Regions from separate parts of the Vibrio rotiferianus genome, predicted to be linked through region 1. Evidence: predicted binding sites of a transcription regulator. Region 1 holds the regulator's gene; each other region holds the start of a gene.
The links. Region 1 encodes PurR, which represses purine synthesis genes. Its sites were predicted from a motif close to TNANGNAAACGTTTNCNTNA; they were not measured.
Positions count from the first base shown of each region.

Region 2: a site for PurR is predicted at 1,792-1,811, ahead of glpX (class II fructose-bisphosphatase). Genes of this name have one in related genera too.
Region 3: a site for PurR is predicted at 3,203-3,222, ahead of metK (methionine adenosyltransferase). Genes of this name have one in related genera too.
Region 4: a site for PurR is predicted at 2,655-2,674, ahead of BSZ04_RS13660 (inosine/guanosine kinase). Genes of this name have one in related genera too.

Region 1 is NZ_CP018312.1:1,988,090-1,994,018, reverse strand. It holds gene glgA (glycogen synthase GlgA) at 1-239, shown strand, start outside; gene BSZ04_RS18315 (alpha/beta fold hydrolase) at 361-1,164, shown strand; gene BSZ04_RS18310 (putative signal transducing protein) at 1,206-1,523, opposite strand; gene BSZ04_RS18305 (TVP38/TMEM64 family protein) at 1,520-2,215, opposite strand; gene BSZ04_RS18300 (TfoX/Sxy family DNA transformation protein) at 2,333-2,923, opposite strand; cyclic di-GMP riboswitch class I at 3,040-3,130, opposite strand; gene purR (HTH-type transcriptional repressor PurR) at 3,405-4,409, opposite strand; gene torD (molecular chaperone TorD) at 4,857-5,504, opposite strand; gene torR (two-component system response regulator TorR) at 5,738-5,929, shown strand, end outside.
Region 2 is NZ_CP018312.1:2,832,673-2,838,601, reverse strand. It holds gene BSZ04_RS22305 (helix-turn-helix transcriptional regulator) at 1-263, opposite strand, end outside; gene glpX (class II fructose-bisphosphatase) at 730-1,737, opposite strand; gene zapB (cell division protein ZapB) at 2,072-2,314, shown strand; gene rraA (ribonuclease E activity regulator RraA) at 2,378-2,902, opposite strand; gene BSZ04_RS22285 (1,4-dihydroxy-2-naphthoate polyprenyltransferase) at 2,978-3,895, opposite strand; gene hslU (HslU--HslV peptidase ATPase subunit) at 4,208-5,539, opposite strand; gene hslV (ATP-dependent protease subunit HslV) at 5,569-5,929, opposite strand, start outside.
Region 3 is NZ_CP018312.1:312,837-318,765, reverse strand. It holds gene epd (erythrose-4-phosphate dehydrogenase) at 1-529, opposite strand, end outside; gene BSZ04_RS10565 (hypothetical protein) at 729-965, shown strand; gene tkt (transketolase) at 1,016-3,010, opposite strand; gene metK (methionine adenosyltransferase) at 3,379-4,533, shown strand; gene BSZ04_RS10550 (DUF2189 domain-containing protein) at 4,815-5,612, shown strand; gene BSZ04_RS10545 (SprT family zinc-dependent metalloprotease) at 5,680-5,929, shown strand, end outside.
Region 4 is NZ_CP018312.1:983,301-989,229, reverse strand. It holds lysine riboswitch at 1-118, opposite strand, end outside; gene BSZ04_RS13665 (H-NS family histone-like protein) at 722-1,129, shown strand; gene BSZ04_RS13660 (inosine/guanosine kinase) at 1,275-2,579, opposite strand; gene BSZ04_RS13655 (hypothetical protein) at 2,696-2,965, opposite strand; gene mnmA (tRNA 2-thiouridine(34) synthase MnmA) at 3,154-4,278, shown strand; gene hflD (high frequency lysogenization protein HflD) at 4,289-4,906, shown strand; gene purB (adenylosuccinate lyase) at 5,060-5,929, shown strand, end outside.

The DNA.
Region 1 (5,929 bases):
TTGGTGGCTTGAAAGATAGCGTTAATGACTACGATGTGGACATTGAAGAAGCCACAGGTTTTGTGTTCTATGAGCCGACACCGCAAGCATTGCTGCTGACTATGCTAAGAGCTCTATTGCTCTACGCACAGAGTCCGAACGAAGTAAAGCGTGTTCAGCTTCATGCGATGCAAAGGGATTTCTGCTGGCATAAAGCCGCAGAAGAATATTTGCTGTTGTATAGGTCTGCGTTAAATTAACGCAAAATTTTTAAAAAATGTAACTAAAGGCACCGAATGAGGTGCCTTTATTACCTTGCCCTTATAGAGTGTGGTAGGATTTACTCACTCTTTTTATACAGAACGTTTTCCAGACTGATAAATGACTCAGCCACTTCTATTCCATAAAACCTATTTACACCCTACCAGTAATGAGTGGGTCGTTTTCGTGCATGGTGCCGGTGGCAGTTCTTCAATATGGTTCAAGCAACTTAAGGCTTATAAAGAACATTTTAATTTGGTCTTAATTGACCTCCGAGGACATGGAAAGTCAAACCAGTTAATCAAAGAATTGATGACAAGTCGCTACACCTTTACGGAGGTAACGCAAGACATTCTAAAAGTGTTGGATCACTTGAAGATCCAATCTGCACATTTTGTTGGTATGTCACTTGGAACGATCATCGTCCGTAACCTCGCGGAGCTTGCTTCTGAGCGTGTTCGTTCTATGGTGCTTGGTGGTGCGGTGACACGTTTGAACACGCGTTCACAAATTCTGGTGAAATTGGGTAATTTAGGCAAACACATTTTGCCTTACATGTGGCTGTATAAGTTGTTTGCCTATATTGTGATGCCACAGAAAAATCAGCGTGAGTCGCGTCATCTATTTATCCGTGAAGCGAAAAAGTTGTGCCAAAAAGAGTTCAAGCGATGGTTTATCTTGGCCGCAGACGTTAACCCGTTGATGAAATACTTTAAGGATCGTGAACTCCCGATTCCGACGCTGTATTTAATGGGTGATCGGGATTATATGTTCATCAAGCCAGTTAAGGAGATGGTCGCAGTGCATAAGCAGAGTGTATTACGCGAAATCCCCGATTGTGGCCACGTATGCAATGTAGAAAGACCAGATGATTTTAACCAACATTCCATCGAGTTTATCAAGCAGCAAAGTTTAGCTGCTTAACACAACGCTAGGTCAAAGCAATGGAAAAAGTAGGGGATATATCACTGGTCCCCGATTTGATATCCGCATTGCCAACACGCACCAAACTGCCCCTCATTTATCTCTGAACATTTTGGACACCGCCAATCTCGATAAGTCTGATTTGCTTGTTTTTGGTAATCTTCAACAATAGCAGCAGCTTTCAACTGTTGCTCTGGATGTAAAAGCCAAATATAGGGGTCTGTATCGTCACCAAACGGCAATTCGCCCTTTAGCCCAAACATTCCTTCACCTCGAACTTCACAGCCAATTTGCTCGGTCTTGAGAAGCTCACAGACTATGTGAGCTTCAGCTGGGTTTCTCGCGATGAAGATTTTCATTGAGCGTTTCCATTTTGCTGAACTTGAGTTGGGCGAATCTTACTCATAACCCATTTGGCAATGATTGGAAACAAACCAAGTAAGGCAAATGACGCAAGTACGGTGGGTGACACAATGCCAGAAAGACTATCTATGGTGGCTAATTGAGTACCAGCGTTCAGATAAACTGCTGTACCTGGCAACATACCAACTTGGCTAGTGAGGTAGAATCGTGCAATGGTTATTGGTGTCAAACCCATCAGTAAGTTGATAAGGAAAAATGGGAAGACGGGAATAAGACGTAGTGAGAAGAGATAAAACGAGCCGTCTTTCTCAACGCCTTCGTTGATCGCACCTAGCTTATTACCAAACTTGCCTTGTACCCACTCTCGCAGTAAGTAACGGCTGCTAAGGAAAGCAATGGTCGCACCAATAGTGCTGGCAAAAGAAACCAATAAGAGACTGGTCCAGAAACCAAATAGAGCAGCACCCAGAAGCGTTACTACGGCAGCTCCGGGAATGGAGAAAGCGGTGATAGCTATATACGCAAAGAAATACGTTGCTGCAGCAAATACGAAGTTTTGGCTAATAAAAGCATTCAACGCCTCTTGCTGCGCCTTGGCATTTTCTAGGGTTAGATATTGACCAAAATTCACACCTAAAAAGATAATCGTCGCGAGTAGGATCAGTCCTAAAATCAGTTTCTTATTCATATCTATCATTCCATCTCTGCTTCTTAGATAATAAGACAGAATGGAGTGAGAAAAAATTTCAAAAAAAAACCGCAGTGTAAAACTGCGGTTTATGAATACCTGGAGCTCAAACTTGTATTATGAGAGGTGGTTAATTAGCTCTTCTCGGCGAGACTGAGGAACAACGCTCCAATGAGTACCGTTAATAGCGCCTTCAAGGGCCCACAGTAACTCGATGCTTACAGAAGCGGTATGCGTTTCCTGGATCGCTTTATAGGCGTTTAGCGCACCTTGTTCTTCGAGCTGAGTGACAGAGTCAATACCAGCTTTTTTAAGCATTCTCTCTGTCGCTAGTCTAAGATTCGGTAGGTCTTTTAAACGCGTTGGTTTAGAACTGGCTTGCTGTTCTTTTTCAAGCTTTGCAGTTTCGAGTGAACTTTTGGCTACTTCCACTAAGTGTTGTGGTGTATCCCAAAGGTCTGGTGAAACGGCGTAGTACTTAGTAACAACAGGAAATCCACGCTTCTTGTATACGTAAGGTTTAAGTCCCTGAGTTTCAAAGTCTGAAGATGTCTTTTTATCTGCTCTGATATGAAGCTGGTTGTTAACGACTAATGCAAACATTGTTTCATCAGCAAAAAGGCCAAAGCCGCCAAACATTGAGCGTGACTTGATCGTACCAAGCACCTCAAAAAGCTTCATAGAGTCTTTGAGTATCGGTTTATCCATGATGTGTTATCTCGGTGTAATTTAAATTACGCCACCAAAAATCAGGTCCGAGAGATTAGCAAACGCATGCAGACACAATGTCATTAAAGGGTAAACTCGTCATATGCATACTTGCCATCGGTAACCCCGCTACCATGCTATCTCATGCGATAGTTTAGGCCGGAAGCTTTGCGTCCCACTCTTTAGAGTGGTTTGCCCTGTGCGTGACACTGAGAGCATACTTGCTATATTGGACTAATATCACACTCTGCGTTTATAAATGTGATCTTAGTTCAATTAATAGTTATTTTTTCGTGAGTTAAGTTTCATAGATTAACAAAGTGGTCTACCAGAAAAAGGTCAGTACTAGAGAGTAGAGTGCACGAAGAAATAACAAGCCCGCAAAGTTTTACATACAAACCTGTTGCCGCGGATGAATTGTGAAATAAAAAAGCACCCATGTGGGTGCTTTTATGATGAGTAAACGAGTACTACCTAAAGACTAGTTGAGCTTTCTAACCGTATTTCTAATCACGATCTCTGGCTGCATTTCAAACACTCGTTTTTCGTGTTCTTTATCTTTGATACGCTCTAGTAGGATCTCAAACGCGTTTTTACCCACACGACGTTTTGGTTGGTGGATAGTCGTTAGTGGTGGTGAGAAGTACTCTGCCAGCTCAATGTTGTCATAGCCGATAACAGAAACATCATCTGGTACCTTGATACCGTTCTGCTGAAGGCGGCTCATCAAGCCAAGTGCCATAGTGTCATTGAAACAGAAAACTGCGGTAGGGCGTTTTTCCATTGCAGTAATGTTATCTGCCGCTAGCACAGCGGTATCACATTCAAAGTTGCCTTCAAGAATCCAATCTTCGTTAACCGCAAGGTTTGCTTCTGCCATTGCACGGCGATAACCCGCAATACGCTCTTGGCACGCAGCTTTTTCGAAGTGACCGCTTAAACACGCGATGTCTGTGTGACCATTGTCGATCAGATATTTTGTCGCGATGTAACCGCCTTCTTCTGAGTTATCAATGATCTTGTCTGCTTGTGAGCTTTCTGGACCCCAGTCCATCACAACTTTAGGTATGTCTGAGTGACGATCAAGCATCTCTTTTAGTTCTTCCGTCAGGTCAGAACACATTACTAGAATGCCATCTACACGCTTTTCAGCGAGCATGCGGATGTAGTCACGTTGCTTCTCGTAAATACCGCCCGTGTTACATAGGATAAGAGTGTAACCTTGACGGTAACAGTAGCTCTCAACACCATCGATCACTTCAGAGAAGAACAGGTTGGTAGATTGAGTTACTAGCATACCGATGGTACGAGTTGAGTTGCACTTTAAACTGCGCGCAACGGCACTTGGTGCGTAATTAAGTTCATCCACCGCTTTCATTACTTTTTCTTGAGTTGCTTCTGCAACAAAGCGAGTTTTATTAATTACGTGCGAAACCGTAGTGGTAGAAACGCCGGCTAAGCGAGCAACGTCTTTAATAGTGGCCATAAATGATGTCCTGTATCGAGCTACTGTAAATACCGTAGTGAAGACAACCATACGCTTAGGGTCTTGCGCAAACCGAGCAACTGCGAATAGGGGCATTGCTGAGATATTTGGCAGCGGTTGTTCCGAAATCGGTATAAAAAGGTTTGTAGCAACATTTATCGCTGAGTCTCATATTCCTTTCTTATACTAAGTGAGGAATTGGTCAGCAATCCTGTTAAGAAAACACAAAAACCGCTTTATTTCAGCGGTTTACATATAAATCATATTTAATCGTTTGCGCTCACATTTTAGACTGATGCGGGCAAGCTGGCAATGTTTTAGGTGGTTGTTTTGTGCCTCGGAGGTCACAGTTTAACGGCTAAATGGATTGTATTTCTCTGCGCCAGATTAAAAACAAACGAATAAAATAGGGAGTCTGAATGACAGACTCCCCAAAATAGGCGGCAATTATTCACCAAGAAGGTAGGTGCTGTCCAGTTTACAAAATGCAATTAATAGTTGCGCGACACTAACATAGAAGCCAAATTCATCGAATTGCTTACATTTAGCGGCAAACTGAGGTAGCCATGTCAAAAGGTGTTGCTGGATGAACTCATTTTGCTTTTCGAACGCATCTTCCATGTGTTTTTCCTGCTCGAGTTCATTTGAGCGGATAATCATATTGCCTAAAAAATCTAACTCGACTGCTAAATGATCCGCAGGCTCTTTTAGATTTTCGTCAACTTGCACACCAAAGTCTGCCATCAGCTTTTCCATCTCTTCTGCTGGTTTATCATTTAATAAACCAGATTCACCGATGTACATTGAGGCATAAGGTAGCGCACCGTGCTTTTCTGTTTTAAGAAAAAGTTCACAGAAGTCCGCAGCTAGCTCTAATTGAGCATCTTCACGATCTTGTAGGCGATTAAGCGCATCAACAAGGGCATCAACCGATGGTTTGAGTGTTTCATTTTCACCCAAACCAGCTAAAAAGCTTCGAATTTCAACACTATGATAAGATTCCAGCTCCTTGTCTGTTAGCTCTTTTGCGAACAGGCTAGAAAACCACCAATAAATCTCAGCTCGTTTTTCGTTAAAAGCTTTCACTTCTTGCATTTTTTTGCTCCCAAATAGTTATCCCCTAAGTGTAAACAATTAAAATGAATAGCAGTAACTATAATTGTTATGGTTTATTGGGAAATATGCATGTTTATGAATGGCGGCAAATAAGCTTGTTTTGCATCAATAAATCCACAAAATCTTGCTTTTTATTGTAACTATTACTAGATATGTTACTAGTTATGAATAGAATACGTCTTGGAAGATAAAAAAGACAGAAAGTGGTGTAAATGAGCTATCACGTATTAGTCGTAGAAGATGATGTTGTAACTCGCAGTAAGCTTGCGGGCTATTTCCAAAATGAAGGTTACAAAGTTAGTGAAGCAGAAAGCGGTGCTGAAATGCGCGAAGTGCTTCAAGAAGGCGATGTAGATTTGATCATGCTGGATATTAACCTGCCGGGTGAAGATGGCCTTATGCTT
Region 2 (5,929 bases), 840 kb from region 1:
TCAACCGCTTCGATAAACTGAATGGTGAGCTCGCCATGTCGGTCAGCAAATTGCTCGTGACCTTTTTGTGTCAAAGACCAATGGCGAGTTGGGCGACCAACTTTCACTTTCATATCATACGTGGACAGGATCCCGTCATCTTCCAAGCCTTGCAGATGCTGACGCGCACCCATGGTCGTCATACCCAGCTCAGAAGAGAGTTGTTTTGCTGTGACAGACCCGTCACGCTTAACGATTTGCAAAATCCTATCTACGGTCTTCATATACCCACCTTTATACATCCGTACATATTATGCGCGATAGGGTTAGTAAAGAAAAGTGTTGACTTAATTTGAGTGGGGATTTGTCGGGCCTATGTTCATGCGAACAAATATATATCGTCATTCTGAACAACGAGGAACGAACGTGATTCAGAATCTACATTCCAAGCATTATAGAGGTGATAAAGCTCATAAATCCCAGCGCGCTAATAATAGATCCTTAGTCTCGCTTGAGCCGCTAGGATGACGAATTCTTTTGGTTTATTAGCTTGCTAAAGTAATCGTCATTCTGAACAACGAGGAACGAGTGTGATTCAGAATCTATTATCCGTTGATTCTGTGGTCTGGGGTAGGAATAAAGGCTAAGAGCTTGCTGGAACTAGATTCTTAGTCTCGCTGAGGCTCGCTAGAATGACTTACAAGGAAAGAAAGGCTCCAACTCAGAGTGAGTGGGAGCCTCGAACAATACTTAAAGAATAATATCTCGCACTTCCGGATCTTTACGCTCTAGGTAGTGCGTAGATTTGATACGGCGGATAGTGCGACAGCGGCCGCGGATCAATAGAGTTTCTGTCGTTGCGATGTTGCCTTGGCGAGAGATGCCTTCTAGTAGGTCACCCTTAGTGATGCCTGTTGCTGAGAACACAACGTTGTCGCTGCGCGCCATGTCTTCCATTTTTAGAATGACATTGGCTTTAACACCCATTTCTTCACAGCGCTGAAGCTCTGCTGCGCCGTAGATGCGGTTTTCTTCCGTATCACCTTTTACTTCGTGGCGAGGAAGAAGGCGACCGTGCATGTCACCGTCTAGCGCGCGGATAACCGCAGCTGATACTACGCCTTCTGGTGCACCACCGATGCAGTACATTACGTCTACTTCGCTGTCTGGCATACACGTTAAGATAGAAGCGGCTACATCACCATCTGGCACTGCGAATACGCGAACGCCCATTGCTTGCATCTCTGCGATCACGTCATCGTGACGAGGTTTAGCAAGAGTAATGACAACAAGTGTATCAAGAGATTTGTTCAGTGCTTTAGCGACGTTTTCTAGGTTTTCTTTGAGTGGTTTGCCAAGGTCGATAACGCCTTTTGCGCCAGGGCCTACTACTAATTTCTCCATGTACATGTCAGGCGCTTTCAAGAAGCTGCCTTTCTCGCCCGCAGCTAATACAGCAAGTGCGTTCGATTGGCCCATCGCTGTCATGCGGGTGCCTTCGATTGGGTCTACTGCGATATCCACTTCATCGCCACCACAACCAACTTGTTCGCCGATGTAGAGCATTGGTGCATCATCGATCTCACCTTCACCAATAACGATTTCACCGCTGATGTCTGTTTTATTCAGTAGGGTGCGCATTACCTCAACAGCCGCACCGTCGGCTGCATTTTTGTCGCCACGGCCTAGCCATTTGTAACCAGCTAGTGCTGCACCTTCAGTAACACGGGAAAATGCCATTGCTAAATCGCGTTTCATGATGTCTCCAAGTAACAGGGGAAGAAGAATTTGCGCGGCGATTCTATCACACCACAAAGTAAACGTTTGCCTTTTTGCTGAGCTTTAACTCTATCTAAGTTGAATTTGATCAATGTAGAGTGACTTTTAGCGCTCATCATGGGCAAAAAAGAGGAGCAAAAATGCTTCGTAGATAAGAAAAGTCAAGGTTTAGTGAGATTGCGCTGATTTTTTAACCGAATGATGCGAAAGATCGAATATAGTAAGTGTTTCTGAACGCTACGCTGAGTAGAATGAAGCTATATTAGATGAACGATGACGATTCATCCCAACCGAATAATCAAGGTAGGCCCAGATGTCTTTTGAAGTACTAGAAAAACTAGAAGCGAAAATTCAAACTGCAGTTGACACAATCACTCTTCTTCAAATGGAAGTTGAAGAGCTGAAAGAAGACAAAGCAAAGCTTGAAACTGAAGCGACTGAGCTTCGTTCACAACGTGAAGAACTTGAGCAAAAATCTCAGCAGGCTCAACAAGAGCACGCGCAATGGCAAGAGCGCATTCGTGCACTACTTGGCAAGATGGACGAAGTGGAATAATCCACTCTGCATCCAGATTCAAAAACACCCGCCATGTGCGGGTGTTTGTGTATTTGAGGCTGGCTAACTTAACTCTTGTTCTTCGTCATCCGCATCTAGTTCAAGATCAATGTTGAGCGGCTCTGGTGAAAGAATAATGCCGGTGCTGTCTGCGTAGATGTAATCTTCTGGTAGGAAGCTGACTCCGCCAAAGTTCACAGGTACGTCAATTTCACCGATACCTTGGTTAGCTGCACCAACAGGAATAGAGGCTAGTGCTTGAATGCCTAGATTCATGTCTTCAAGTTCATCCACTTCGCGGACACACCCGTAAACGACAATCCCTTCCCATTCATTCTCTTCGGCTAGTGTTGCGATTTCTGCATCGATTAATGCTCTGCGTAGAGAGCCGCCACCATCAATCAACAATACTCGCCCGATACCATCTTGCTCTAACGTTTCGCGGATCAGTGTGTTGTCTTCAAAACACTTAATCGTTGTCACTTGTCCTGCGAAGGATGCGCGACCACCAAAGTTACTGAACATCGGTTCAACCACATCTACCTGATCAAGATAGATATCACAGAGTGCTGAGGTATTGTATTCCATAGCGTGCCTTTCTAAACAGAAACTGTTGTCTTTGAGTATATAGAGGCATTAAGTCAATGCAATGACATTCCTTTTTTAACTCACGAGAGTTTGAGCTACCACAATTGTTGCAAACAAAACGTTAGTTACCAGAGAGCATTTGACGACAACGGGCATCATCGGTGCAATTTGTGCTGGTTGCTGCGTTTGCCATACTGCTCTACCGTGCTGCGCGACTACATACACACTGACAAGGAATGGCAGGCTGATCCAAACCGGCTTGCCTTGAATCAGTAAATAGCTTGCAAAAGCTACGAGGGCAGAGCCAAGCAAAATAAAGTGGTATTGCTTCGCTTTACGTTGGCCAAGTCGAACCGCCATGGTGCGTTTGCCGCATTCACTGTCGTTTTCAATATCACGCATGTTGTTGATGTTCAGTACCGCAACCGCTAGCAGGCCACAACCTAACGCTGGTAGGAAAAGTGTGGCATCCACATGACCAGTGTGAAGGAAGTACGTCCCCGAGACCCCAAGTAAACCAAAGAATAAGAATACTGAGAGATCCCCCAAGCCAACATAGCCGTATGGCTTGCTGCCCATGGTGTAAGCAATTGCCGCTAGGATGGCAAGAATACCTAACCCGATAAAAGTAAGGATACTTTCAAAAGAGCTTAGGGCATAAAACACCAAAGTTAAGCCTGCAATAGCAGTCAGGATGATGTTGAAGATGATCGCTTTCTTCATTTGGTCTGCGGTTACTGCACCAGACTGCATCGCGCGCTGAGGACCTAAGCGATTGTCGTTATCTGTGCCTTGCACAGCATCACCATAATCGTTCGCTAGGTTAGACAAAATTTGCAGTAGCGTGGCAGTGACAAATGCCATGATAGCGATCGTAAGAGAAAAGTGCCCCGCAGAATATGCGAGTACGCTCCCAGTAAGAATCGATACCAGTGCCAGTGGTAATGTTTTTGGACGAGCGGCTTCAAGCCAGATCTGTAAAGATTGTTTCATGGATATTTCGTGCTAGTAACCAATGTGCCCAGTATAAGCACAAAGCGCCCGTTACGCTATTGACCTGACGCAACTCAATTAAGAGTCAAAGGGTTACGGAGAAGGAACACAGTTTCCATATTTGAGGGAATAAAATAGCGCTCTTTCTTGGAAAGAGAGGGGGACGGTGAATGTTGTTATTAGATCCTTAGTCTCGCTTGAGCTCGCTAGGATGACGAACTCTTTTGCTCCAAAGGTAGCAAGAATAACGGTCATTAAGAACGAAAAAGCCCAGAAACAAGGTTCTGGGCTTTGAACTCTATAGAGTGCTCGTTAAAGAATGAAGCGACTTAGATCTTCATCTTCAATCGTATCGCCTAGGCGGTCTTTCACGTATGCCGCGTTGATGACGAATTTCTCACCGGCTTTTTCCGTCGCATCGTAAGAAATCTCATCCATCAGACGTTCCATCACAGTGTGTAGACGGCGAGCACCAATGTTCTCAGTGGTTTCGTTTACTGTCCATGCCGCTTCCGCGATTTGCGTGATGCCATCTTCAGTGAACTCGACGTCCACGTCTTCTGTCTTCATTAGTGCAATGTATTGCTCAGTTAGAGACGCTTTCGGTTCAGTTAGGATGCGTTTGAAATCGTTGCTAGTTAGCGCTTCAAGCTCAACACGAATAGGTAGACGACCTTGTAGCTCTGGGATTAAATCAGAAGGTTTTGCCACTTGGAATGCACCTGAAGCAACAAACAGGATATGATCTGTTTTCACCATACCGTGCTTGGTTGATACTGTGCTACCTTCGATCAGAGGTAGTAGATCACGTTGAACACCTTCACGAGACACGTCAGGGCCAGAGCTCTCACCGCGCTTACAAATCTTATCGATTTCGTCGATAAATACGATGCCGTTGTTCTCTACGTTGAAGATCGCAGATTCTTTCAGTTCTTCTTGGTTTACCAGTTTCGCCGCTTCTTCTTCCGCCAACGCTTTCATTGCGTCTTTGATTTTCAGCTTACGCTTTTTCTTGGTGTCACCAGCTAGGTTTTGGAACATGCCCTGCAGTTGGTTGGTCATCTCTTCCATACCTGGAGGAGCCATGATTTCCACACCCATTTGTGGCGCAGCTACGTCGATTTCGATCTCTTTATCGTCTAACTTACCTTCACGGAGTTTTTTACGGAAAATTTGACGAGTGTTTGAGCTGTCTTCAGTTTGTTCAGCTTGACCCCAAGCATCACGAGCTGGTGGCAGTAGGGCGTCAAGAATACGCTCTTCAGCCAGCTCCTCTGCACGGAACTTAACTTTTTCCATTGCTTGCTGGTGGGTCATCTTTACGGCAACATCTGTTAGGTCGCGGATAATGGTTTCCACTTCTTTACCCACGTAGCCAACTTCGGTGAACTTGGTCGCTTCTACTTTGATAAACGGCGCGTTAGCCAGTTTTGCAAGACGACGAGCAATCTCAGTTTTACCCACACCAGTTGGACCAATCATTAGGATGTTTTTTGGTGTTACTTCTACACGCAAGCTTTCTTCAAGTTGCATGCGACGCCAGCGGTTACGCAGTGCAATCGCAACCGAACGTTTTGCTTTGTCTTGACCAATGATGTGGCGGTTCAGTTCATGAACGATTTCGCGAGGAGTCATTTCAGACATATTCTTTCCTTACTTCGTTACGATTACGCTTAAGCCGTAGGCTTAGGAAGTTCTGCTGTAGATTCTAGTTCTTCTACAGTGTGATGGTGGTTGGTGAATACACAGATGTCACCTGCAATGTTCAATGCTTTTTCTGCGATTTCGCGAGCATCTAGGTCTGTGTTTTCTAATAGTGCAGTGGCTGCCGCTTGTGCGTATGCACCACCTGAGCCAATCGCGATCAAGTCATTTTCTGGCTGAACCACATCACCATTACCTGTGATGATCAGTGAAGCGGTTTCATCGGCTACAGCCAGCAGCGCTTCTAGTTTTCGAAGTGCTCGGTCGCTACGCCAATCTTTAGCTAGTTCAACGGCTGCTTTAGTTAGGTGGCCTTGATGCATTTGCAAC
Region 3 (5,929 bases), 1.7 Mb from region 1:
TGCCGAAGGCTTCATCCAAGACTTTGATAATTGGAACGATGCAGTTGGTGGTACATGAACCATTGGACACCACGCGGTGTTCGTCTTTCAGAGTTTCGTGGTTCACACCGTAGATAATGGTGTTATCGAGATCGCTCGCACCAGGGTGTGAAAACAGTACTTTTTGAGCGCCAGCTTCAATGTGGGCTTGGCCATCTGCTTGTGAGCCGAAGACACCAGTACAGTCGAGAACAATATCAACTTCGAGGTCACGCCATGGTAATAATTCAATCTCAGCAAGGTGAAGGATACGGATGGGGTCAAACTCGCCACTGTCATGGTGAACAAAGAGGTGCTGTTGATCATGAGAGATTTTCTTTCCAAAGCGGCCATGGCTGGTGTCATATTGAAGAAGATGAGCCATCGCTTCTGGTTGTGCCAGCTCATTTACCGCCACAACCTTAATCTGTTGGTGCTTACCACTCTCATATACTGCTCGCAGTACATTACGACCGATACGCCCAAATCCATTGATCGCAACCTTTAGCATTTATCCTTCGCCTCACTAAAAATTCGTGGCACAGATAGTACCTGATACGCAGACTGAACGCATTAAGTAAGTGATCTCACTCGCGGTAAACTATCTTTTCACTTCACGAAACATTCACTGCACTAATATATTAATTTCTGACACCGCATGTTTCGCTTGGCACTTTAACTCCTTGTTTGACCACCAAAAGGAAACGCGTATGTCAGGTTTTCCCGCTGCTCACTTTTGCAAGCGATGCAATAGAGAAACACCACACTCAGAGGTGCTGGTCCGTAAACCAAGCAGTTACGATACGGATAAATCGATTCTTGGAACCTTAAAACTTTGGGCTCATACCCTGATAAACGGCGGTCACTATTACGATATGGATCGTTATGTCACTTGTAAGGAATGTGGACACAAAGAGAAGGATAACTGGGGAAATGAATTTGAATAGGCACAAAAAAACCGAGCACTAACGCTCGGTTTTTCATTTCTAGCGCTAAATTACGCTAATAGTTCTTTTGCTGTATTCACTACGTTTTCTACAGTGAAACCAAACATTTCGAACAGTTGGTCAGCTGGCGCAGATTCACCGAATGTTGTCATACCGATGATACGACCGTCGAAGCCAACGTACTTGTACCAGAAGTCTGCAATGCCCGCTTCTACAGCGATACGTGCTGTTACGTCTGATGGCAGTACTGATTCACGGTAAGCCGCGTCTTGTTTGTCGAATGCATCTGTTGATGGCATTGAAACAACACGTACTTTCTTACCTTCAGCGGTTAGTTGTTCTGCTGCTTTCACAGCTAGCTCAACTTCTGAACCAGTCGCGATTAGGATCAGCTCAGGCTTACCATCGCTGTCTTTCAGGATGTAACCACCTTTTGCGATATCTGCAACTTGCTCAGCAGTACGCTCTTGTTGTGCTAGGTTTTGACGAGAGAAGATAAGTGCTGATGGACCATCTTTACGTTCAATTGCTAGTTTCCAAGCTACCGCAGACTCAACTTGGTCACATGGACGCCATGTGCTCATGTTTGGAGTCAGACGTAGAGACGCGATTTGCTCAACTGGTTGGTGAGTTGGACCATCTTCGCCAAGACCGATAGAGTCGTGCGTGTAAACTTGGATGTTCTGAACTTTCATCAGAGCAGCCATACGCATAGCGTTACGTGCGTATTCCATGAACATTAGGAATGTTGCGCCGTAAGGAACGAAACCACCGTGTAGTGCGATACCGTTCATGATCGCTGTCATACCGAATTCACGTACACCGTAGTGGATGTAGTTACCAGAGAAGTCGTTCGCTTCTAGAGACTTAGAGCCAGACCACATAGTCAGGTTAGAAGGCGCTAGGTCAGCTGAGCCGCCCATGAACTCTGGAAGCATTTGACCAAACGCTTCTAGTGCGTTTTGAGATGCTTTACGTGATGCGATGTTCGCTGGGTTTGCTTGAAGGTCAGCAATGATTTGGTTTGCTTTCTCTTCCCATTCTGCAGGAAGTTCGCCGTTTAGACGACGCTTAAGCTCTGCTGCTTCAGCTGGGTAAGCCGCTGCGTATGCTTCAAACTTTGCGTTCCAAGCAGCTTCTTTCTCAGAACCTGCCGCTTTAGCATCCCACTCAGCGTATACGTCTGCAGGGATTTCAAATGCTGGGTGTTCCCAACCTAGGAATTCACGCGCTGCTGCGATTTCTTCAGCACCTAGTGGTGCACCGTGACAATCGTGTGAACCAGATTTGTTTGGTGAACCAAAACCGATGATAGTTTTAGTACAGATAAGTGTTGGACGAGGATCTGCTTTCGCAGCGATGATTGCTGCGTTGATCGCTTCAGAGTCGTGACCATCTACAGCAGGGATTACGTGCCAGCCGTAAGATTCAAAACGCTTAGGTGTATCGTCAGAGAACCAACCTTCAACGTGACCATCGATAGAGATGCCGTTGTCATCCCAGAATGCAATCAGTTTACCAAGGCCTAGTGTACCAGCAAGAGAACATGCCTCGTGCGAGATACCTTCCATCAGACAGCCGTCGCCCATAAACACGTAAGTGAAGTGGTCAACGATGTCGTGGCCTTCTTTATTGAACTGAGCTGCTAGCGCTTTCTCAGCCATAGCCATACCAACAGCGTTAGTAATGCCTTGACCTAGAGGACCTGTTGTTGTCTCGATACCAGGTGCGTAGCCGTACTCTGGGTGACCAGGAGTCTTAGAGTGAAGCTGGCGGAAGTTCTTAAGATCGTCGATAGACAGCTCGTAACCGCTCAGGTGCAGTAGAGAGTAAATCAGCATAGAGCCGTGACCGTTAGACAGTACGAAACGGTCGCGGTCAGCCCACTCTGGGTTAGCTGGGTTGTGGTTTAGGTGAGAACGCCAAAGAACTTCAGCGATATCAGCCATACCCATAGGTGCGCCTGGGTGGCCAGAGTTAGCTTGTTGAACACCATCCATGCTAAGAGCGCGGATTGCATTTGCCAGATGTTTACGAGAAGACATGTCTGCTCCTGAGTGCATTAAGCGAATTGATAAAGGAATGTGGGCACTTTCATCTAGCGAGCTGAGTATAAAAGTGCGGGCAATATTCTCTCAAAGCCAAAATCTGACTGCAAACGTTTTACTCACCATTTTTGCGGTTTTAACTCAATCTTTTTGGAGTTACTGGTGAATTTATTAAAAATTCACCCCATCAAAAGCAAACGATTGGGTAATAAGCTAGACGAATTCAAATCGAAAAAGAGCTTGTAATTCGACCGTGGGAAATTAAAATAGACGTCTAGATGTAGAAACACCTACAAACTGTATTGTATTTTTCGTGGCAAGCTTGCGTTAGTTAGCCATGAGTAAACCTAAAGATTGGAGCTATCATGGCTAAGCACCTGTTCACTTCTGAGTCAGTATCAGAAGGTCATCCAGATAAAATCGCAGACCAAATCTCTGACGCAGTTCTTGATGCAATCCTTGAGCAAGACCCAAAAGCACGCGTTGCTTGTGAAACTTACGTAAAAACCGGCATGGTAATGGTTGGTGGTGAGATCACGACTTCTGCATGGGTTGATATTGAAGAATTGACTCGTGAAACAGTACGTGAGATCGGCTATGTTCATTCTGACATGGGCTTCGACGCAAACTCGTGTGCAGTTCTAAACACCATCGGTAAGCAATCTCCAGACATCAACCAAGGTGTTGATAAATCTGATCCTAAAGAGCAAGGCGCGGGCGACCAAGGCATCATGTTCGGTTACGCAACAAACGAAACTGAAATCCTAATGCCAGCTCCAATTACTTACTCTCACCGTCTTGTTCAAAAACAAGCGGAAGTACGTAAAAACGGCACACTACCTTGGTTGCGTCCAGACGCTAAATCTCAGGTAACGTTCCAGTACGACCAAGGTAAGATCGTTGGTATCGACGCAGTTGTTCTTTCAACTCAACACTGTGACTCAATCTCTACTCCAGACCTACGTGAAGCAGTAATGGAAGAGATCATCAAGCCAGTACTACCTTCAGAGTGGATTAGCAAAGACACAAACTTCTTCATTAACCCAACCGGTCGTTTCGTTATCGGTGGTCCAATGGGTGACTGTGGTCTAACTGGTCGTAAAATCATCGTAGATACTTACGGCGGCGCAGCTCGTCACGGTGGTGGTGCATTCTCTGGTAAAGATCCATCGAAAGTAGACCGCTCTGCAGCTTACGCAGCACGTTACGTAGCGAAAAACATCGTAGCAGCTGGCATGGCTGACCGCTGTGAAATCCAACTTTCTTACGCAATCGGTGTTGCTGATCCAACGTCTATCATGGTTGAAACGTTCGGTACTGAAAAAGTATCTCACGACATCATCATTGAAGCGGTTCGTCAACACTTCGACCTACGTCCATACGGTCTACAAGAAATGCTTAACCTTCTTCAACCAATCTACAAGAAGACAGCAGCATACGGTCACTTCGGTCGCGAAGAGTTCCCATGGGAAGCGACTGATAAAGCTGAACTTCTACGCGACTTCGCTGGCATCAAGTAATCAAGCCACGCAAGAATCGATAAAGCCCTCGCCTCTGGCGAGGGCTTTTTATTTTAGACCTGTCCATTCTTTTTCTCTTTCTCCTTGAACAAAAATTCGGCAATTATTTGTAAATTGCTCCATCTCCGCCAATAGTTAACATAATGTTAAATGCACTTTCGATGTATATAACGTAAACAGCTGTGATGCAGGCTCACGTGGCTAAACAGAGTCATGAAAAACGTCAGCCAACCATCTTTTATGGCCTAGGTGCCACCGTGGGAATAAATCAAGGAGGAGTTATGCCTCGTACCGTAAATCCATCTGACTTCCAAAATAAGCGAAAGGAAGTTCCAGATAACGAATACGCCAGAACCATTCCATGCAATACCGTGAATCTTTCTGCGCCATTCCATTGGCTCGCTCTAGGCCTGCATGACTTTGTCCGCATGCCGATCATCAGTGCCTTTTATGGCATCTGTTTTATGGCGGCCGCGATCGGCATTGTGTTACTGGTGCAATGGCAAGGCACACACTTGGTAGTGATGCCAAGTCTAATTGTCTACATGCTAATCGGCCCATTCCTAGCACTCGGCTTATATGACGCAAGTTGGGAGAGAGAGCGCGGACACAAACCAAGCTTGTTCCACTCAATGAAAGCCATTGGGCGCAACTCCACCTCCCAATGGGCATTCGCCGTTATGCTCGCAGTGTGTATGATTTTCTGGATGCGAATCGCCGCACTACTTCACGCTCTATACCCTTCTGTGCAAGGTGCTCCACTTACTGAATTCCTACCATTTTTGGTTATAGGTTCTCTGGTCGGTTTTGTCTTGGCATGTGTGGTGTTCAGCATTTCTGCTTTCTCAATTCCACTTATGATGGAACGTCGCGTTGATATGATGACAGCCGTTTTCACCAGCTTCAACGCTGTAAAATCTAACATTCCTGCGATGATCGTATGGGCAGCCATTATTTGTGGCGGCATCTTAATCGGCTTTGCGACATACGGTATTGGTATGCTCTTCACTATGCCAATCCTAGGTTACGGTACATGGCATGCGTACCACGCGACTGTTAAGAAAAAACACACGCCTTAGAAAACTGATGCTATGATCCAGCCCTCGCCAATGCGGGGGCTTTTTTATTGAGTAAATGGGGTGAATCGTGGATATAGAACTGAGCTACAAAGCCAAGCAAGTGATGGCCGATTGCATCGCCATGGCAGAACAAGCTTTCCAACGTTCTTTCCCCATTCCATCCCTGACTTTCAATGTACGTGGCAAAGCCGCAGGAAAAGCCTACTTACAGCTGAATGAGGTTCGATTGAATCCAAAACTCTTTAAAGAAAACCCTCAAGCCTTTCTTGAAGAAGTGCTCCCACATGAAGTCGCGCATCTCATTACTTATCAAGTCT
Region 4 (5,929 bases), 1.0 Mb from region 1:
CAACCCCAGCAAGTGGTTTCGATAGGCCACTTACTTCGGCAATCTTCGCCTTCCACTATTATTCATTGGCATCACCCCAATAATAGCTACTCTTCGAGACTGCGCCTCTACGGCAACAACAAACAATTAACCATTAATTGTACAAATTAACAACATATTGTCTGCAATATTGCATCAGGTATTTGCCATTGTACTCATGAGGACCACCAATGCAACACATCAAACTAAATTAAATCGATAAATAATCGTCACAATGATTTATAAATGAAATGTAACTGAAACATGGATTACGCAACTGCAATCACATTAATTAAATAAATAGAAGTTGACGTAAACACTCTACCTTTAGCACTGTGCATTTAAGCTCATAACATTCGAAAAGGAGCAATTCCCCAAATAAGAGTAAGTCTCATATCGCATATTTAAATTCTATCGGTCATACAGCGGCCTTTCACCTAAAGAATAGATTAACAACTTTATGATTAGAGTGATTCCCGCTGAGTATTAAAGCCAATAATGCTTACTAGGCCAAATAAGTTTGAACTTATATTAAACAGTACGCTCCAATATTGAACTTTTATAGAAAAATTTATTTATTGTTTGCCAACCACGGAAAGATGGCGTTAAATATTAAAGTTTAATATTTCTATTATTTTGTTTGTTTTAATTAATCACTAGCATTATTATTACCAAACACCCTACTTAAAGAATAGGAACAGTTATGTCTGAGCTGACAAAAACACTTCTAAATATTCGTAGCCTACGCGCATTTTCACGTGAGCTAACTCTAGAGCAACTTGAAGAAGCACTAGATAAACTAACTATCGTAGTTCAAGAACGCAAAGAAGCTGAAGAAGCTGATCGCGCTGCACAAGCAGAGCAAGAAGCAAAACTAGCAGCAATTGCAGAACAAATCGCCCAAGATGGTATCGACGTTAATGCACTAATTAGCGCACTATCAGGTGAAACAAAAACAAAAACTAAGTCTAAGCGCGCTCCACGCCCAGCTAAATACAAATATGTAGATACAACTGGCGAAGAGAAAACTTGGACAGGCCAAGGCCGTACACCTTCTGCAATTCAAGAGCAATTGGATGCCGGTAAATCGCTAGATGATTTCCTAATCTAATCTCGACCAACAGTCATACTAAAAAGGCTCCTCTAAGGAGCCTTTTTTTATCTCTTACACATTTGTATTCTTCACTAAACTCAGAAAGCTCAGACAAAAAAGGCGCATAAAAATATGCGCCTTATAAAGTCATGGTGAAGAACGGTTAACGCTCCCAGTACGCCTCTTCTAGGCTATCTTCTCGCTCAGGCAGTCCACGGGATAGACGAGGAGAATGCTGCACTAGCACTTCATAGCTTGCACGGTTCGCGTATTTACATACTTGCGAAAACGAAGAATACGTTAAAAACTGATGCGCATGCTTGCTGGAGTTTGGCACATTTTCTTTGTGGTACTTATTTGCGGCCATATCATGAAGTACTGCAGATAACGCAGCATCACCAGCACCATTGGTATTTTTAATTTTCTCTGGGCCACCCATATAAGGAGAAATATGAGAATAAACTTTAATTGGGTTTACACTTGCATCCTTTTTCGCTGGACGGCTAAATTCGTAGCGGTTAAATTCCGCGATCGAGCCAGGAAGCAATGGAAGTGAAGTTTCGCGCTTAGCATCATCTTCTGTATAACCCGCCATAAACAATCCAACAGGGCCCGCTGTACATAATACAAGATCAGCCCATTCTAATGTTTTATCAGACGCAGCCAATGGATCAGATTCACCAGTAAGTGCCTCTGCTTCATCTTCATTCATTGCCACAACCGATACGTTATCGCGAATAAATTCTTGCCAGAATGTAGGATCATCTTGAATAACGAATTTAGTACCTAGTGTTAATACCACTGGTACGTCGTGTTTCTTCGCGTATTCAATCGCGCGCATGGTTGCTTCAGGCATTGGGTCGCCTTCTTTACAACGCACTAGGTACGCTGTGAGAACCAGAGCAGATGCACTCTTGAAGATTTTCTCAGGAATATTGTCTGGGTGAAGTTGGTTCATTTGGCCTTCGCTGATTGCGAAAGTACGTTCACCGTCTTCAGTAATAAGAGCAAAACAACGACCGATTGCACCTTCAACACCTTGTAGGTAGTTTAAGTCCATACGGCTTGACGTATTACATAGGTAGCGGTAACCGTAGCTACCGATTTTGATATCCTGGCTCATAACGCCTAGAAGTGTAGAGCGGTCATCTGCCAATACAGAGTAGTTATGTAGCGTGTTACCGATCGTACCGCCCGCATACTCATTCGTAATTAGGTTGTCTTCTTTTAGCTGCTGGTAAAGCGCTTCTGCCGTTGCATCATCAATTACCAGCGAGTGTCCCTTACTCAAACCATATTTTTCGATTACATCCGTGGTAACTTTAGCTTCGATATCTACCAACGTCTGATCAATACCGATAATGTGAGTACGCGTCATTTTCTTGCTTTCTTGTGCTTGACTCACTAAAGGGTCGCGAGCATGAACAGGAAAATAATGCTTCGATTTGCGTTGTCCAGGAAATTTCATATTGTTTGTCTGAATAAGGGATGAAAAGGAGAACGGATTCTATACCGCTGTTATAAAAGCAGCAATAAAAGCAATTATAGCAAACGTTTGCAGTCTATTTTTTTCTTTCAGGCTACTTATTCACCTTCCATAAAGCTTAGATCAGGTAATTGCTCCAGGTGCTCGCTATAACGCTTTAAGTTGAACTCCCCTTCATTTTTCATCACGTCAAAAATCTCAATCGACATCGCACACGCCATCATTGCAATCGCGTCTTCACGTGGTGTGCCTGTCATCATTAGGCGCATGAGTGTTTCTTTTACTTTAAGTGGGTTGCTGTCTTCGAGTTGATTTTCGACAATTTCAATCAACTCAGCTTCTTGCATAAATTGGTTTTCTTCGGTCATTTGATTTTTCCTCTTGGATTTTTGCCAACTATGCCATATATACCATCTCTATACTTATGAAATTACCAACTTGCGATTTTGTTGGAGAAAAGTGCAGCAAATCGAAGTGTGATTTCGATCTCGGATCTGTCACCGGCCTGTGGATTCTGGTAGAATCTGCGTCCCGTTTATTTAAGTGGTGTTTAGTAATGTCTGATAACAGCCAAAAGAAAGTCATCGTCGGTATGTCCGGCGGCGTTGATTCATCTGTTTCTGCGTATCTTCTCAAGCAACAAGGCTACCAAGTAGAAGGCCTGTTCATGAAGAACTGGGAAGAAGATGACAACGAAGAATATTGTACAGCAGCAGAAGATCTTGCTGATGCTCAGGCAGTATGTGACAAGCTAGGCATTCACCTACACACCATCAACTTTGCTGCTGAGTACTGGGATAATGTATTTGAGTACTTCCTTGCTGAATACAAAGCAGGCCGTACACCAAACCCAGACATTCTTTGTAACAAAGAAATCAAGTTCAAAGCATTCCTAGAATTCGCTGATGAAGTGCTTGATGCTGATTACATTGCAATGGGTCACTACGTGCGTCGCTCTTTCCCAGAAAACGGTGAAAAGCCACAGATGCTACGTGGTCTAGATGGCAATAAAGACCAAAGCTACTTCCTATACACGCTAAGCCACGAGCAAGTTGCGCGTAGCCTATTCCCTGTGGGTGATCTAGAGAAGCCAGAAGTGCGCCGCATCGCGGAAGAACAAGATCTAATCACGGCGAAAAAGAAAGACTCTACGGGTATCTGTTTCATCGGAGAACGTAAGTTCACAGAGTTCCTTGGTAAATATCTTCCGGCTCAACCAGGTAATATTGAAACACCTGAGGGCGAAGTGATTGGTCAGCACCAAGGCCTTATGTACCACACACTAGGCCAGCGTAAAGGTCTACACATCGGTGGCCGTAAAGGCGGCGGTGGTAACGAAGACCCATGGTTCGTTGGCGAGAAAGATCTTAAACGTAACGTTTTGATTGCCGTTCAAGGTAAAGACCACCCAATGCTGAAATCAGAAGGTCTACTTGCATCACAACTTCACTGGGTAGATCGTGAGCCAATTCGCGATGTTATGAAGTGCACAGTGAAAACTCGTTACCGTCAGGAAGATATTCCTTGTACAATCATCCCTATCGATGATGAAAACATTAAAGTGATCTTTGACGAGCCACAAATTGCTGTGACGCCAGGTCAATCAGCTGTGTTCTATAAAGATGACGTGTGCCTAGGTGGCGGCATCATCGAGCAACGCATTAAATATTCTCAAGCTTAGGAGTCGTTACGTGGCGAATACACTTTATGACCGTACTATCGCTTTTGCAGGTATCTGCCAAGCTGTTGCTTTAGTTCAGCAGGTAGCGAGAGACGGACATTGTGATCAAGATGCCTTTGAAACGTCAATTAACGCCATTTTGAATACTAGCCCAGCGAACACCATTGGTGTTTTCGGTCGCGAAGCCGATCTTAAGCTGGGTCTTGAATGCTTGGTGAAAGGGATTGATAGCACCCCATCGGGAAGTGAAGTCACTCGCTACATCATCAGCCTAATGGCATTAGAGCGCAAGCTATCGGGTCGTAACGATGCAATGTCACAACTTGGTGATCGCATCCAAATGGCTCAGCGTCAAACGGAACATTTTGAATTGCTAGATGACCAAATGATCAGCAACCTAGCAAGCATTTACTTGGATGTAGTCAGCCCTATTGGTCCTCGTATTCAAGTAACTGGTACTCCATCGGTACTGCAACAAACCTCTAACCAGCACAAAGTTCGTGCGCTGTTGTTATCGGGTATTCGTAGTGCAGTACTTTGGCGTCAAGTTGGCGGTAAACGTCGCCACCTAATCTTCGGACGCAAAAAGATGGTAGAGCAAGCGCAAATCCTTCTTGCTCGAATGTAATAAGGTATCTAGTAAGCAGCTCGCGTTTATCGCGAGCTCATTTTTTTAGACCAAAACAAATCTCGCGCAAACGTTTGCGCAATATTCGTGACAATTGCCACAGTTATTGGTATAAAGCTCACGAAATTTAGAAACCCAATTCAGGAGAACATCATGGAACTGTCAGCATTGACTGCTGTTTCACCAGTAGACGGCCGTTACGGAAGCAAGACAATTGCGTTACGCGAAATTTTCAGTGAATACGGTCTACTAAAATACCGTACTATCGTTGAAATCCGCTGGCTACAAAAGCTTGCTGCTACTGCTGAAATTGCAGAAGTGCCAGCGTTTAGCGCAGAAGCAAACCAATTCCTAGACGACCTTGCTGCAAACTTCTCTGAAGAAGATGCACGCCGTATCAAAGAGATCGAGCGTACAACTAACCACGACGTTAAAGCGGTTGAATACTTCCTAAAAGAGAAAGTAGCAGACGTTCCTGAACTGCACGCAGTAAACGAGTTCTTCCACTTTGCATGTACTTCTGAAGACATCAACAACACTTCACACGCTCTTATGCTTAAAGAAGCGCGTGAGAACGTGATTCTTCCAGAAATCCGTAACCTAATCGACGCTATCAAAGCACTAGCAGTGGAATACCGCGATATTCCTCTACTATCTCGTACACACGGTCAGCCTGCTTCTCCATCTACTATGGGTAAAGAAATGGCAAACGTGGCGTACCGTATGGAGCGTCAATTCAAGCAAATCGAAAACGTTGAGATCTTAGCGAAAATCAACGGTGCAGTTGGTAACTACAACGCACACCTTTCCGCTTACCCAGAGCTAGATTGGCACAAGTTCTCTGAAGAGTTCATCACTGAGTCTCTAGGCGTTACTTGGAACCCATACACAACTCAGATCGAGCCACACGATTACATCGCTGAGCTGTTCGACGCTATCGCTCGTTTCAACACTATCCTGATTGACTTCGACCGTGACGTTTGGGGTTACATTGCACTAGGCCACTTCAAGCAAAAAACTATT